3 regions of the Nocardioides sp. OK12 genome follow, and region 1 is predicted to be linked to each of the others. Evidence: predicted binding sites of a transcription regulator. Region 1 holds the regulator's gene; each other region holds the start of a gene.
What was found. The regulator LexA, encoded in region 1, represses DNA repair genes until DNA is damaged. The targets are predictions, from matches to a motif close to TCGAACANNTGTTCGA.

Region 1 (4,894 bases):
ACCTGTGCACCATCCCGCATCCATCTGTGAACTAGATGTGGATAACTACAGCGGTGTAACTACTAGATGTAGTGGAACCGTACGCCCGGGACCACGAGCCGCGCAAGCCGTCCCGAAAATTTCCTGCGACCCAGATCACACTCGATGCATCGCTGCAGGTCAGCGCACCGGGACCGCCCCGAAGGGGTGGCGCCGAGCGGCGCCGGAGGGGCTGCCGGATGCCGGCACCGGTATCGACACCCGGTCGCCGGGGCTGGGTGCGGTCGGACACAATGACGCTGTGAGCGGCGAGGCGGGCGGCCAGGTGGACGAGCAGGTGGCCGGCGCGCCGACTCCGGCTCCCGCCACCGCCGGCAAGCGGGCCGGTTCGCGCCGTGCGGCCCGCCCGGAGCGCTCGTTCCAGCCGCGGCTGCTCGGCCTGGCCCTGGCCGTCACCGCCGCGGTGGTCGCCTGGGGGTACCTGGTCTACGCCGCGATCGACTTTGGCACCCAGGCCCGCGGTGGGGAGTCGGCCGCCTGGTTCTTCCTGGCCCTCGCCTCCGTCGGGGCCGTGGCCTGCCTCTTCGTGGGCCTGATGCTCGTCGCGCGCCTGGGCCGGGCGCTCGGCCTCACCCGCGACCCCGCGGCCCCGGCTCCCCCACCGGGCGGGCGGCGACGAGCTGCCACAGCGCCCCGAGAGAGATGAACGGCTCCCGGTCGCACAGCGCGAGCTCGAGGCGCTCCAGCACCGCGTAGAAGTCGGGGTCGACCTTGAGGCCGTCGTCGGCGACGTAGTCGTTGGCGACCCGGGCGGCGTAGCGGCCCACCACCTCGAGCCCGGCCGCCACCAGCTGCTCCTCGACCTCGTCGCGGGCCACCGCCCGCGCGGTCGTGGTGAAGGTGGCCGACTCCATGTCGTCGCGGCCGAGCTCGTCGAGCGCCGCCTCCGGCCCTTCGCGCACCAGCCGCCCGATCACCCGCGCCGCGGGGTTCGGCGCCATCACCGAGACCCGGCCGCCCGGCCGCGCCGCCTGCGCCAGACGTCGTACGTCGGCCGCGCCGGTCTCGGCCGGGCGGTAGTGCAGCACGTTGTGGCACAGCACCAGGTCGAACCCGCCGCCGGCCCCGCTCAGGTCGTCGATCGAGCCCTCGAGGGTCACCACCCGCTCCCCCACCCGCGCGGACTCGGCGCGGCGGCGGGCCTCGGCGAGCCAGGAGGGCGCCGGGTCGAGGACCGTGACGTGGTGGCCGGCGACGGCCAGGCCCAGGGCGTCGCGGCCGTCGCCCCCGCCGACGTCGAGGACCCGCAGCGCCCGCGGCTGCCCGAGGTCGGCCTCCAGCGCCTCGACCTGGCGGCGCAGCGTCTCGCGCACCACCGCGAACCGCAGGCGGCCCCAGGGCGCCTCGCACCACGCCTGCCGCTGGGCCAGCCTGCTCTCGAAGACGTCGTCGCTCACCACGACAGCCTCCCGCACCGGACGCGGAAGACAGGGCCCGACACAGCGCGAGGGGCGGGCCCACTGCGGGCCCGCCCCTCGTCTTTCCCCTGGTTTCGCCGGCCGGGGTCGAGGCGACCGACGAAATCTGTGGGCGGCCGCAGGGGCCGCCGTGCCCGGACCGCAGCGCGGTCGCGGGCCGTTCCTCAGCCGGCCGGGACGACCAGGCGCTGGCCGGTGACCACCAGGCCACCGTCGAGGGAGTTCAGCTGCTGGATGCGCTCGATGACCTCGCGCACGTCGCCGGACTCGGCGCGCTCGGCGGCGATGGCCCACAGCGTGTCGCCGACGCCGACGGTGATCGTCTCGGTCGCCGGGGCGGTGCCGCTCTCGCTGGTGGCAACGGAGACGCCGGCCAGCACGACGCCCACCAGGGCGACGAGCAGCAGGCCCGCGGCCAGCACAGCGAGCCGGCCGCGGCGGGTCAGCCGCAGCGAGCCCGGCGTCGTACGGCGGGTGGCGCGGACGGCGCCGAGGCGGATCGGGGCCGGGGCGGCGGTGAGGGTCATGGTGCTCATCGGGACCTCCTGGGGAAGGGGGTGGTCGTCGTCGTGCTCGGTCAGGGAGATGTCTACGGACAGCCACCGACAGTCCCGGTCGAGATCCTGCTTCGACCAGGTGTTCGATCGAACACATGAGCGAGACTAGATCAGGTGTTCGAGCCGCGCAAGGGGTGCAGCGAACAATTGTTCGAGATCCCCGACGTCACTCCGGAGCAGCCCGTCGCCGCCTCCACGAGCGCGACACGCCCTTCGAACAGATGTTTGAAGTCGGGCCCGCGCGGCGATAGCGTGGGTCCACGACCCATCCGAGCGGACTCCCCGGCTCGGGCCTCGCGCACGAAAGGCACACGATGGCCACCAAGAACAGCGGCCCCCGCAAGCGCGGGGTCGCGGAGCTGCCCGACGGCCCTCCCGACGCGACCGGCCTGACGCCGCGCCAGATCAAGGTCCTCGCGTGCATCAAGGAGGCCATCGAGACCCGCGGCTACCCGCCGAGCATGCGCGAGATCGGCCAGGCCGTCGGCCTGACCAGCACCTCCAGCGTCTCCCACCAGCTCAAGGTGCTCGAGGAGAAGGGCTTCCTCAAGCGCGACCCCCACCGCCCGCGCGCCCTCGAGGTCTTCCTGCCCGAGCTGATGGCGCGCCGCAAGGCGATCTCCTCGGCCGACGACAGCTCGGTCGACGAGACCGACATCGGCAACACCATGCCGCAGGCCTCCTACGTGCCGGTCGTGGGCCGGATCGCCGCCGGTGGCCCGATCCTGGCCGAGGAGCGGGTCGAGGCCGTCTTCCCGCTGCCCCAGCAGCTGGTCGGCGACGGCCAGCTCTTCCTGCTCGAGGTCTCCGGCGACTCGATGATCGACGCCGCGATCTGCGACGGCGACTACGTGGTGATCCGCCAGGAGCAGACCGCCAGCAACGGCCAGATCGTCGCCGCCCTGATCGGCGAGGAGGCCACCGTCAAGACCTTCCAGCGCAAGGACGGCAAGGTCTGGCTGCTGCCCCACAACGACGCCTACGAGCCGATCGACGGCACCCACGCCTCGATCCTCGGGGTCGTCACCGCGGTGCTGCGCAGCCTCTGAGGCCCCGCACCCGCCCGTCGGGAGACCGAACCGACGGTGAACAGACGGTGCTCACACCGCCGTCCACGTCACGTGGACGGCGGTGTGTCGTTGGATGAGGCGTGACCCCACCACTGACCCCCACCACCGCCGCTGACGCCGTGCGCCCCGCCGACGCCGAGCGGGCCCGCCTCGCCGCCCTCGGACGCCGTACGGTCCTGGCCGCCAGTGCCGTCGGGGCCGGCGGCGCCGCCATCACCGGCGCCGGCGTGCTCGCGAGCCCGCACGCGGTCGCTGCGAAGGCCCGCCACGACGTCTTCGCCCACGGCGTGGCCTCCGGCGACCCGCTGCCGCGCGCGGTGCTGATCTGGACCCGGGTCACCCCCACCAGGGCCGCCACCCCCGGCTCGGGCAAGGGCCCGCGGGTGGGCGTGCGCTGGGAGGTCGCCACCGACCGCCGCTTCCGCAACGTCGTGCGCCGTGGCCGCTTCGTCACCAGCGCCGCGCGCGACCACACCGTCAAGCTCGACGTGACGGGCCTGCAGCCCGAGACCGTCTACCACTACCGCTTCACCGCGCGCGGCCAGCGCAGCCCGGTCGGCACCACCCGCACCGCCCCGGCCAAGCGCGCCACGCCCGACAACCTGCGCTTCGGCGTGGTGTCCTGCGCCAACCTGCAGGCCGGCTGGTTCAGCGCCTACCGGCTGCTCGCCGAGCGCGACGACCTGCACGCGGTGCTGCACCTGGGCGACTACCTCTACGAGTACGCACCCGGCCAGTACGGCATGGGCCAGGACAACGTCGACATCCGCCCGCACGACCCCGCGCGCGAGATGGTCTCGCTCTCCGACTACCGCCGCCGGCACGCGCAGTACAAGACCGACCCCGACCTGCAGGCCCTGCACGCCCGGTACGCCTGGATCGTGACCTGGGACGACCACGAGGTCACCAACGACCAGTGGAGGAAGAACGCCGAGAACCACGACGACTCCGAGGGCGACTACCTCAAGCGGCGCGCCCGCGCCCACCGCGCGTACGACGAGTGGATGCCGGTGCGTATGGACGGCACCGCCTCGCTGGGCGACGGCGCCCGGCTCTACCGCCGCCTGCGCTTCGGCGACCTGGCCGAGGTCAGCATGCTCGACCTGCGCACCTACCGGTCCCAGCAGGTCGCGACCCCGCTGGTGGACGCCGAGGTCAACGACCCGGCGCGCTCGATCACCGGCAACCGGCAGATGGAGTGGCTCAAGGACTCCCTGACCCGCGGCAACCACGCCCCGCAGTGGAAGGTCGTCGGCAACCCGGTGATGATCGCCCCGGTCACCTTCGCCGATCTGCCCAACGAGCTCGTCGACCCGGTCAACGACGTCACCGGGCTGCTGCCCCAGGACGGCTCGCCGTACAACGTCGACCAGTGGGACGGCTACACCGCCGACCGCCGCGAGGTCTTCCGCCACATCGACGACCACCAGGTCAAGGACGTGGTCTTCGTGACCGGCGACATCCACTCGGGGTGGGCCTGCGACCTGCCGATGGACACCTCGCTCTACCCGCTGCTCGGCGACTCGGTGGGCGTGGAGTTCGTGTGCTCCTCGGTGACCTCCAACAACCTCAAGGACATCACCGGCCAGCCGGCGCTGACGCCGCTGGTGGAGACCGCGATCAAGGCCAACAACCGCCACATCAAGTACCTGAACTTCGACGACCACGGCTTCTCGGTGCTCGACATCACCGCCGAGCGCACCCAGATGGACTGGTACGTCATCGGGGCCCGCGACGACCAGCAGACCACCGCCACCCACGACGCGTCGTTCCGCACCCTGGCCGGCACCGGCACGGTGCAGCGCGTGAG
Region 2 (4,894 bases), on a different contig from region 1:
CCCGCGCCAAGCGCGAGGCCGCCGAGGTGGCGCGAGCGGCGGGGGAGCACTCGATGCAGTACAACGCCCGCAAGGAGAAGGTCGTCCGCGAGATCTACGCCCGGGCGTTCGCGGCCGCCGGGCTGCTGGACGGTCCGTCGTGAGCACGACGCCGAGCGCGCCGGGCTGGGAGGGTGCGCGCAACCTGGCCGACCTCGGCGGTCTCCCGCTGACGGGCGGCGGACGCACGGCGCACGGCGTGGTGTGGGCCTCGGGTGCGCCCGACGAGATCACCGACCAGGGCTGGGCGGAGGCCCGGGCTGCGGGCCTGCGCCGCGTCGTCGACCTGCGCAACGCGGTCGAGCGGGAGCAGGCCGTGACGCCCGAGGGCGTCGAGGTGGTGCACGCGCCGACCGAGGATCCCTACGACGAGGAGTTCCTGACCGAGTGCGGGCCGTGGCTCGACCACCCGAGGTCGTGGACCCCCAACCTGGAGCGCTACCCCGACAAGATCGCCCGGGCCGTGCTCGCGGTCGCCGAGGCCGACGGGGGAGTGCTGCTGCACTGCGCGGGCGGCCGCGACCGCACCGGCATGGTCGGCTCGCTGCTGCTGGTCCTGGCCGGCGTGGACGTCGAGGGCGTCGTCGCCAGCTACGAGCGTGGGTTCCGCGGCGCGGCCGAGCACCGCGGCCACACCCTGGCCTACGACACGAGCAGCGGACAGTGGACACCCGACCTGCCCGACGAGGCCTGGGAGGCCGACGAGCTCGACCACGCCCTCGCCGACCGGCGCCCGGCCCTGCGGGAGTGGTGCGCCACCTTCGACGTGGTCGGCTACCTGGACGCGGCGGGCGTCGGCCCCGACGCACGACGGCGGCTGGCCGGGCGGCTGCGGGGGAGCGACGCCTGATGGATCGCGTGATCCTCACGAGCAACCTCGCGTCCGGCGCCGTCTTCCTCGCCGCCCTCGCCGTGCTCACGTGGCCGCTGGCAGCCCTGGCGTCGATCTACGTGGTGTCGGCGAGCGCGTTCCTGGCGGCGGCGTACGCGCGCGACGGACTCGTCCGCCGCCTCGAAGCGGTCGTCTGGATCGCTCCCTGGGTGGCCGCGGTCGCGCTGTGGGCGTGGATCCTCGCCGGTGTCGACGGCGGCACGCCGTGGCTGCTCACGCTCGGTGTCGCCGTGGCGGTCGCCACGCCGTCCTACCTGGCGTGGCAGGCAGGCGCGCTGGCAGTGCGCCAGCTGATGGCGTGGCACCGAGCGGGCCGGTCAGCGCAGGCGACGGCGTAGGCGGGCGCCCCACCCGCCCGCGACGCCGGGATAGAGGGGCAGTGGCTCCACGATCTCGAACAGCTCGAGGTCGTGGACGTCGGCTTCCAGCTCTTCGCGCACCTCGCGACGGATGGCATGCCTGTGCGTCTCGCCGAGCTCGACGCTGCCACCGACCAGGCGGTGGTAGCCCAGGGGGTTCTCGGTGGTGGGCGGGTTCAGGCTGACGGCGTGCGCCGTCCCATCAGTGTCGGGGGCAAGCAGCATCGCCTTCACCCGGATGAAGGAACGGTCGAGGGGCATGCCGTGACGGTAGAGGTCGGTCTAGGTCCGACGGTGGAACTCGACCTGGTTGCGCTCGACGACCCTGGTCTCGTAGGCGGGGTCGTGGGCGCGGCGGTGGTGGTGACCGCAGAGCAACCGACCTCGCCCCAGGTCGGTCAGCCCGTCGTGGGACCACAAGTCCTCGTGGTGGGCGTCGCACATGCCGGCCGGTGCGTCGCACCCGAGCGCGGTGCAGCCACCGTCACGGACGGTCATGGCGATGCGCTGGGGACCGGAGAAGAACCGCCGCGTGCGGCCCAGGTCGAGGATCTCGCTGTCGCCGCCCAGCACCGCCGGCAGCACCCCTGCCTGGCAGGCCAGCCGACGAGCGGTCCCGGCAGAGATGCGGGAACCGGTGTCGAGGGTCGCGGCGGCGAGCGCGCCGCTGAGGGTCGCGGTGGTCATGGTGACGACCACCGCAGCGTTGACGCCGCCGCTGCGGGGCAGGTCGCGCGGGTCGAGGCGTTCGACGAGCTCGACGAACGCCCGGCCCCACCGCGACCGGGAGGGCTTGCGCACCTGCTCGGTCCCGCCTGCGTCGTCTGCGTCGGCCGCGTCGGCCGCGTCGGCCCCGGACCGGTCGTCGCGACGCGGGGAGGCGTAGGCGATCAGCACCTTCTGCAGCATCTCCGCCGCGAGGGTCGGGATCGTGAAGCTGCCGCGGGTGCGGCCGTCGCCCTGGTCTCGCATCCGGAAGGACGCGGTGCGATCGGCTTCGCGCTCCTCCTCGGCCAGCTTCTCGGCCTCCCACGCCTCGCCGACCTCGGGGGCGACGACGTCGAGGATGCGGCGGCCCAGCACGCGCAGCGCCTTGGCGTCGTGGACGCGGGCGAGGCTGACCAGGGCCGCCTCGGCCTGGGCGAGGACCCCGGCGTCGAGGTCGTCGGGCAGCTCGTCGAGCGCCCGCGCCACGACCTGGGCCTGCTCGAGGTTGAGGTCGCCGGCGCCCAGGGCTCCCCGCAGCACGTCGTACCGGCTCAGTGCGGCGGCGAAGCGGGTCTGACGCACGGCGTCACGCTTGGTCGTGATCGTGGCGTTGGCCAACCAGACCGCGACCGACGGGGCCGCCGAGCGCTCCTGGACGGCCACCGTGTCGGCGTGCCCGAGCACGCGCGCCTGCAGCTCGGCGAACCGCGACTGGGCCCGCGCGAGGTCGGTCAGCAGGTCGGCCGTGCCCGACTGGCTCAGCGACCAGGTGGGTGTCTCGGCCACCTGGTCGAGAGCCGAGTGCACACGCGCGACGGCCTCGGCGAGGGGGTGCCGGGTCGTCGTGGTCATGACTTCATCCAAGCAGGCAGCACCGACAGTCCGGCCTGCTCAGAGGGCCCTCGTCGAAAACTTTTTCGAGAACTTTCCGCAGCCACCGATCGGCCCGGGGGAGTCCCGGTTAGGGTGCGGTCGTGGACGAGATCCTCGGTCAGCGCGACCATGCCGTCCGTCTCGACTGGGGTCCCGTGGGCGCTGCCACCGCGTCCGCCGACGTGAGCGTCGTCGTCGACGTGCTGAGCTTCTCGACGTCGGTGACGATCGCCGTCGAACGCGGGATGCACGTGCTGCCGTTCGCCTGGAAGGACGCCCGCGCCGCGGCGTACGCCGAGCAGCAGGACGCCACGCTCGCGGTCGGTCGCCTCGAGGCCGCCCGTGGCGACGGCGTACCGGCGCCGTCCCTGTCGCCGGCCGGGCTGCTGACCTGCGAGCCGGTGCCGAGACTGGTGCTGCCCTCGCCGAACGGATCGACCATCTCCGCTGCGCTCCAGGACACCGGGACCCAGGTGCTGATCGGCTGCCTGCGCAACGCGAGCGCAGTGGGCCGACGCCTGGCTCACGAGATCAGCGCAGGCCGCTCGGTCGCGGTGATCGCCGCAGGGGAGAGATGGCACCAGGACGACTCCCTGCGACCTGCTCTGGAGGACCACCTGGGCGCCGGGGCGGTGCTGAGCGTCCTGTTGGAGCTCGGGTACGACGACGAGATGAGCCCTGAGGCACGTGCGGCCGCCGCGCTGTGGACGTCGACGGTCGGTCAGCTCGCAGCGACGATGCGCGACTGTGTCGGCGGGCGCGAGCTGGCGTCCAAGGGGTTCGCCGACGACGTCACCGTGGCCGCTGACGTCGATGCCTCCCGCGTCGTGCCCGTACTCGTCGGCGACGCCTTCCGCAAGGCCGGCTGAACGCCCGCTCGAGCCCCTTATCATTCCATCCTGAGTTCGCCGATAACTTACATTATGTCAAGTAACGCGGAACTGGGTGGCTGTTGCAGACCCAACGCCCGTGCACACGACCTCCCCTGCATCGAGCCTGGCTACCGTGGCCGCCGTGGACGCCGCCCGACACCTGACGCCGTTGGAGGTGGGGGTCCAGTTCCACGGCACGTGGGACCACTACACCGACGCCGACCGGGGGGTGCTGCTGGACCGGCTGGTCGACATGCGGGCCACGTGGGTGCGGCTCGACGTCTCGTGGGCGATGCTCCAGGGCTCCCCCGGCCCCATCGACCCAGACGCCTGGGGACCTCGGCTCATCGACCGGGTCGTCTCGATGGCGCACGCGCGGGGGCTGAACGTGCTCGGCACGCTGTGGCTGACCCCGGCGTGGGCGGTTCCGAGCACCGGTGAGCGCTCTGCGCCCCGCGATGCCCGTGACTACGGCGAGGCGTTCGGGTGGGCGGCAGAGCGTTGGGCGGGCAAGGTGCAGGCCTGGGAGGTCTGGAACGAGCCCAACTCCGCCGACTTCCTGGCCGGGGCGACCCCAGAGACCTACACCGACCTGCTGCGCGCGGCGTACGAGGCCACCCGGGCCCGGTCGGGCGCCGACGGCGTCCAGGTCGTCTACGGCGGCACGATGCACAACGACGTCGAGTGGATAGAGCGCACCTACCGCGCCGGGGCCACCGGGCACTTCGACGTCATGGCCACCCACCCGTACCAGGTGCCCGCGGACACCGGTCCGCTCGACGGCGACGGCTCGCACCCCTGGCAGTTCGCCCACCTCGGGGCCGTGCACGACCTCATGCAGCGCTACCGCGTGGAGTCCCCGCTGTGGCTGACCGAGCTCGGCTGGTCCTCGCACCCGAACACGGGCTCCGAGCCCGCCTGGGCCAAGGGCGTGACGGAGGCCGACCAGGCTGCCCACACGGTGGCGGCCCTGACGGAGACGGCGCGGCGCTACCCCTTCGTCGAGAAGGTGTTCTTCTACGCGGCGCGCGCGGAGCCAGGCACTGACGACCACCAGGGCGGCTACGGGATCATGAGCACCACGATGCAGCCGAAGCCGGTCTACCACGCGCTGCGCGACTGGCTCTCCGGGCGCCCGTCCCCGACGGCTA
Region 3 (4,894 bases), on a different contig from region 1:
GCGGCGCGCTGTCCGCGGCCCGACTCACCCGGGCGGTCTTGCGCGGGCGAGGAGGATGGTGGTCATGAGCGACATGCCGCGCAAGGCGTTCGGACGCACCGCACGCCTCGCCGCGCTCCCGCTCGGGTACGCCGGGCGCAACGCGATCGGGCTCGGCAAGCGGCTGGGGGGTCGTCCCGCCGAGGCGGTGATGAGCGAGATCCAGATGCGCACCGCCGAGCAGCTCTTCCGCACCCTGGGCGAGCTCAAGGGCGGGGCGATGAAGTTCGGCCAGGCGCTGTCGGTGCTCGAGTCGGCGCTGCCCGACGAGCTGGCCGCGCCCTACCGCGAGCAGCTGACCAGGCTGCAGGACTCCGCACCGCCGATGCCCACGCAGACCGTGCGCGAGACGCTCGCCCGTGACCTGGGTGACGACTGGCAGGACCAGCTGGTCTGGCTCGACGGCGGGCCGACCGCGGCCGCGTCGATCGGCCAGGTCCACAAGGGGCGCTGGCACGACGGCCGCGAGGTCGCGGTCAAGGTGCAGTACCCCCGCGCCGGCGAGGCGCTGCGCTCCGACCTGCGCCAGCTCGCGCGGGTGGCGCGGAGCCTCGGCCCGCTGGTGCCCGGCCTCGACGTGAAGCCGCTGGTCGCCGAGATGCAGGCCCGGATGGAGGAGGAGCTCGACTACGACCTCGAGGCCTCCGCCCAGCGGGCCTTCGCGGCGGCGTACGCCGACGACCCCGACATCGTGGTGCCCGACGTGGTGGCCCACGGCCCCGCGACGCTGGTCACCGAGTGGCTCGACTCGACCTCGTCGCTGGCGAAGGTGATCGCGGAGGGCTCCCAGGAGGAGCGTGACCGCTTCGGCGACCTGTTCACCCGGTTCCTGCTCGGCGCCCCGGGGCGCACAGGGATGCTGCACGCCGACCCGCACCCCGGGAACTTCCGGGTCGTGCCGGGCGTCGACGGCGGACCGCCGCGGATGGGCGTGCTCGACTACGGAGCCGTGGCGCGACTGCCCGACGGCCTGCCGACCGCGATGGGCACCCTGATCCGGATCGCCAGCATCGAGGACGACGCGACGCTGCTCGAGGGGCTGCGCGAGGAGGGCTTCGTCAAGCCCGGGGTCAGCATCGGCTCCCGCGAGCTGCTCGACTACCTCGCCCCGTTCGTGGAGCCGGCGCGCACCGAGCGCTTCCAGTTCACCCGCGCGTGGATGCAGGAGCAGTTCCAGCGCATCAACGACCCCAAGAACCCGTCGTTCACCGTCGCGATGAAGATCAACCTGCCGCCGTCGTACCTGCTGATCCACCGCACCTGGCTGGGCGCGGTCGGCATCCTCTCCCAGCTCGAGGCGGACGTCGCGTTCGGTGAGATCCTGCGCGAGCTGCTGCCCGGGTTCGCCGAGCCCGCCTGAGGTCTACCGCCGGTCGAGCGCCCGGAGCAGGGCGTCGAGCGCGGCCTCGGCCTGGTCGCCGTCGAAGAGGTGCTGGGCGTGGTCGGAGCCCGGCAGCAGCAGGACCTCGTTGTCGTCGCCGGGCGCGGTCGCGGCCAATTGCTCGGAGACCTCCGCCACCGGCTCGTCCTCGCTGGCGATGAAGAGCTTGGGCTGCTCGCCCAGCCCCTCGACGACGCTGTTGGCCGAGAGCGTCACCACCCGGTCGACCAGGTCGGGCCGTTCGCTGAGCAGCCGCAGCGCCGCGTCGGCGCCCGCGCTCCCGCCGACCAGGGCGACCTCCTCGGCGCCGTCCTCGCGCAGCCGCTCGACCGCGGCCGCCATCGCCTCGGCGGTCAGGTCCTCCACCGCGACCACCGTCGCGCCCTGCTCGGCGATCGCCACCGCCTGCTCCTGCCAGCTCGCGGCGTCGAAGGCCGCGCCGTGGGCGAGCACGACGCCGTACGAGCCGTCACCCCAGCGCAACGCGTCCCCCTCGTCGACCAACGAGATCCTCTCGCCGCTCGCCCCGGCGTCCTGGCTCGTGGGGCTCGCGCCTTGCTCGTCGGATCCGCAGCCGGCCAGGCCGAGCAGGGCCAGCAGCAGCCCCGCGGCGAAGGCCGTGACGAGCAGGCGACTGGGGGCGGTCGAGGTCGTCGTCGGCATCTCCCCACCGTAGGTCGTGGGGGTGCACCCAGGGCCTCCGCGACGACCTGTCATGACCTTCCACAGGTCCCATTCGACCCTTGACTCGAACGCGTGTTCGACTAGGATGGGGGCATGACCACCCAGGAGCTCGAGCGCTGCGACACCGCCGACGCGGTCCTCGCCCACGCCCGCTCCCAGCGCGCGGCCCGCGACGCCGCCGAGGTCGCGATGTACGAGGCGACCTGCACGTACGCAGCCATGCACACCACCTTCGACCCCACCCACGCCGCGGTCCTGCCCGGCACCGACATGCCCGTGGCCATCGCCGGGCCCGGCGCACCGAGGGTCTCGGAGTTCGCGATCATCGAGTACGGCACCGCCATCGGACTCTCCGCCGACGCAGCCGTCCGGTACGTCGCCCACGTCGTCGAGACCCGCTACCGACTCCCCCGCCTGCACGCAGCCGTCGCCTCCGGTCGAGTACCGGTCTGGCGGGCCCGCCGCATCGCCGAGGCCACCCTCGGCCTCCCCCGCGAGGCCGCCGCCTGGGTCGACCACCACCTCGCCGGTGTCGCGGCCACCTGCTCCTACGCCGTCCTGGGACGACTCGTCGAGGAAGCCCTGTGCCGCTTCGACCCCGAGGCCGCCGAGGACAAACGAGCCATCGCCGCCGAGGACCGCAAGCTCGACATCCACCTGGCCTCAGCCACCCGCGGCGGGCAGTGCATTGACGGCACCGTCGACATCACCGGCTGCCTCGACCTGGCCGACGCCCTCGACCTCGACAGCGCCGTCACCCGCGAGGCCCGCAACCTGGCGCTGGCCGGCTCCGACCAGCCCCTCGACGTACGCCGCAGCATGGCCCTCGGCATCCTCGCCCGCACCCAGACCACTCTCGACCTCACGGGCACCGGCACCGACGACGACGCGCCTCGGGTGCCTGCACGGCAGGTCGTGCTCAACGTCCACCTCAGCCAGGACGCACTGCACGGGATCGACCCCACGACCCTGCACCACGACACGCACCCCTTCGGCCTCAACGCCGGGCTGCACCTCGCCCGGATCGAGGAGACCCGCAGCTTCGTCACCACCGACCAGGTCTGCGAGTGGCTCCGGGTCCCCGGCACCCACGTCACCTACCGCACCATCACCGGTGGCGGGTCCGACCCCGAGGCCTACGAGCACCCCTTCCGCCAGGTGCACAGCCCGGCACGTCAGCACATCACCGCCGACGACATCCGCGGCTTCGCCAGCAACCCCGACCTCCGACCCCACCCCCGCCGCCCGATCGACCTGACCGAAGAACTCACCAGCGACGGCTACACCCCCAGCGAGCGGCTCGCCGAACAGACCCGGCAACGCCACCCACGCTGCGTCTTCCCGCACTGCACCCGCCGCGCCCGACGCCGCCGACCCGACGAACCCCACGCCGACCTCGACCACATCGAGACCTACGACCCCGGTGGTCCACCCGGCCAAACCACATCGGCCAACCTCGCGACCTTGTGCAGACGCCACCACCGCGCCAAGACCCACACCCCCTGGACCTACCGACCCACCCCCACCGGGTTCCTCTGGACCAGCCCGCACCGCTACCAGTACCTCGTCGAACCACACGGCACCACCGACCTCGGCCAAGCACCCAGACCACCCACCCGGCCCGTGTAGACCAGCCGACTCGCCACACCCCCGCCGCAGCACCACCGCGACGGGGGCACCGGCACGTCCGGCGCCGCCCTCAGTCGGGCGGTCCGGGCTCGCTCACCACGGTCAGCGGCCCCTCGTCGGGCGACGGGGCCTCGAAGTGGTCGACGTACGCGGCCACGAGGTCCTCGTCGAGGACGAAGTCGTCGGGGTGGCTGCCCCGACGTGCCCGCATCCGGGCCAGCACCGTCTCCCGCGTCGTGGCCAGGTAGACGGTCTCGGGGACGACACCGACGCTCGCCAGCAGCGCGCGGTAGTCGTCGCGCATGGCCCGCGACCAGAACGAGAAGTCGAGGACGACGTCGGCACCCTGCGCGACGAGCTCGAGCAGGCGGGCCCGCAGCCCCGCCTCGATCTCGGCCCGCACGTCCGGGTCCAGCGGGACGGCCGTGATCCCGCGTGCCCAGATCTCGCTGTCGAAGGAGAGCCGGACCATGCCCTCCTCCTCCAGACCTCGCGCGTACGTCGTCTTGCCGGACCCCGACGGGCCGCACATGAGGACCACCCGGCTGACGCGCCGAGCCGGCCCGTTCGAACCGGCCGGCTCGCGGTCAGAGGCCGGTGGTGCCATCGATGGACTCGCGGATCAGGTCGGCGTGGCCCGCGTGCCGGGCGTACTCCTCGACCAGGTGCAGCAGGATCCAGCGCAGGCTGACCACCGAGCCGTGGCGCTCCAGCGCGGCGAGCGTGTCGAGGCCCTTGACCGCCAGGGCGCGGTCGATGGCCGCGTCGGCGGCGACCACCGCGGCGTCGTACGCCGCGAGGAGCTGCTCGGGCGTCTGCCCGGCGGCGCGGTGCCAGTCGCGGTCGGGGTCGGCCGCCCAGTCGAGGCTGCGCCACGGCTCGGCGGGCTCGGCGCCGTGCAAGACGTGGCTGCACCAGTAGTCCTCGACGAAGGCCAGGTGCGACAGCAGCCCGCCCAGCGTCATCGGGCTCGGCGCCAGCGCCTGGTCGAGCTGCTCGGCGGTGAGCCCCTCGGCCTGGCGGCGCAGCGTCGCGCGGTAGAAGCCGAGGAACGACCGCACCGCCGTCACCTCGTCGGCGACGAACGGGATCTCCGGCAGCGGGGTCGGGCTCATGCCGGCACGTCGTCGTCGGGCGGGTCGCCGGCGATGCAGTAGCGCA

Region 2: the regulator LexA is predicted to act here: its motif matches at 2,904-2,919, upstream of OCU29_RS13255 (HNH endonuclease signature motif containing protein).
Region 3: the regulator LexA is predicted to act here: its motif matches at 2,169-2,184, upstream of OCU29_RS00115 (HNH endonuclease signature motif containing protein).

What each region holds. Positions count from the first base shown of each region.
Region 1 covers NZ_BNET01000002.1:539,668-544,561, reverse strand. The annotation lists gene OCU29_RS06760 (hypothetical protein) at 281-685, shown strand; gene OCU29_RS06755 (methyltransferase domain-containing protein) at 609-1,436, opposite strand; gene OCU29_RS06750 (LysM peptidoglycan-binding domain-containing protein) at 1,622-1,993, opposite strand; gene lexA (transcriptional repressor LexA) at 2,329-3,063, shown strand; gene OCU29_RS06740 (alkaline phosphatase) at 3,165-4,894, shown strand, end outside.
Region 2 covers NZ_BNET01000005.1:2,379-7,272, reverse strand. The annotation lists gene OCU29_RS13275 (GrpB family protein) at 1-143, shown strand, start outside; gene OCU29_RS13270 (tyrosine-protein phosphatase) at 140-889, shown strand; gene OCU29_RS13265 (hypothetical protein) at 898-1,269, shown strand; gene OCU29_RS13260 (NUDIX domain-containing protein) at 1,249-1,551, opposite strand; gene OCU29_RS13255 (HNH endonuclease signature motif containing protein) at 1,573-2,850, opposite strand; gene OCU29_RS13250 (2-phosphosulfolactate phosphatase) at 2,973-3,740, shown strand; gene OCU29_RS13245 (cellulase family glycosylhydrolase) at 3,886-4,894, shown strand, end outside.
Region 3 covers NZ_BNET01000001.1:16,824-21,717, reverse strand. The annotation lists gene OCU29_RS00125 (AarF/ABC1/UbiB kinase family protein) at 65-1,399, shown strand; gene OCU29_RS00120 (alpha/beta fold hydrolase) at 1,403-2,083, opposite strand; gene OCU29_RS00115 (HNH endonuclease signature motif containing protein) at 2,198-3,733, shown strand; gene OCU29_RS00110 (ATP-binding protein) at 3,804-4,265, opposite strand; gene OCU29_RS00105 (DinB family protein) at 4,321-4,848, opposite strand; gene OCU29_RS00100 (VOC family protein) at 4,845-4,894, opposite strand, start outside.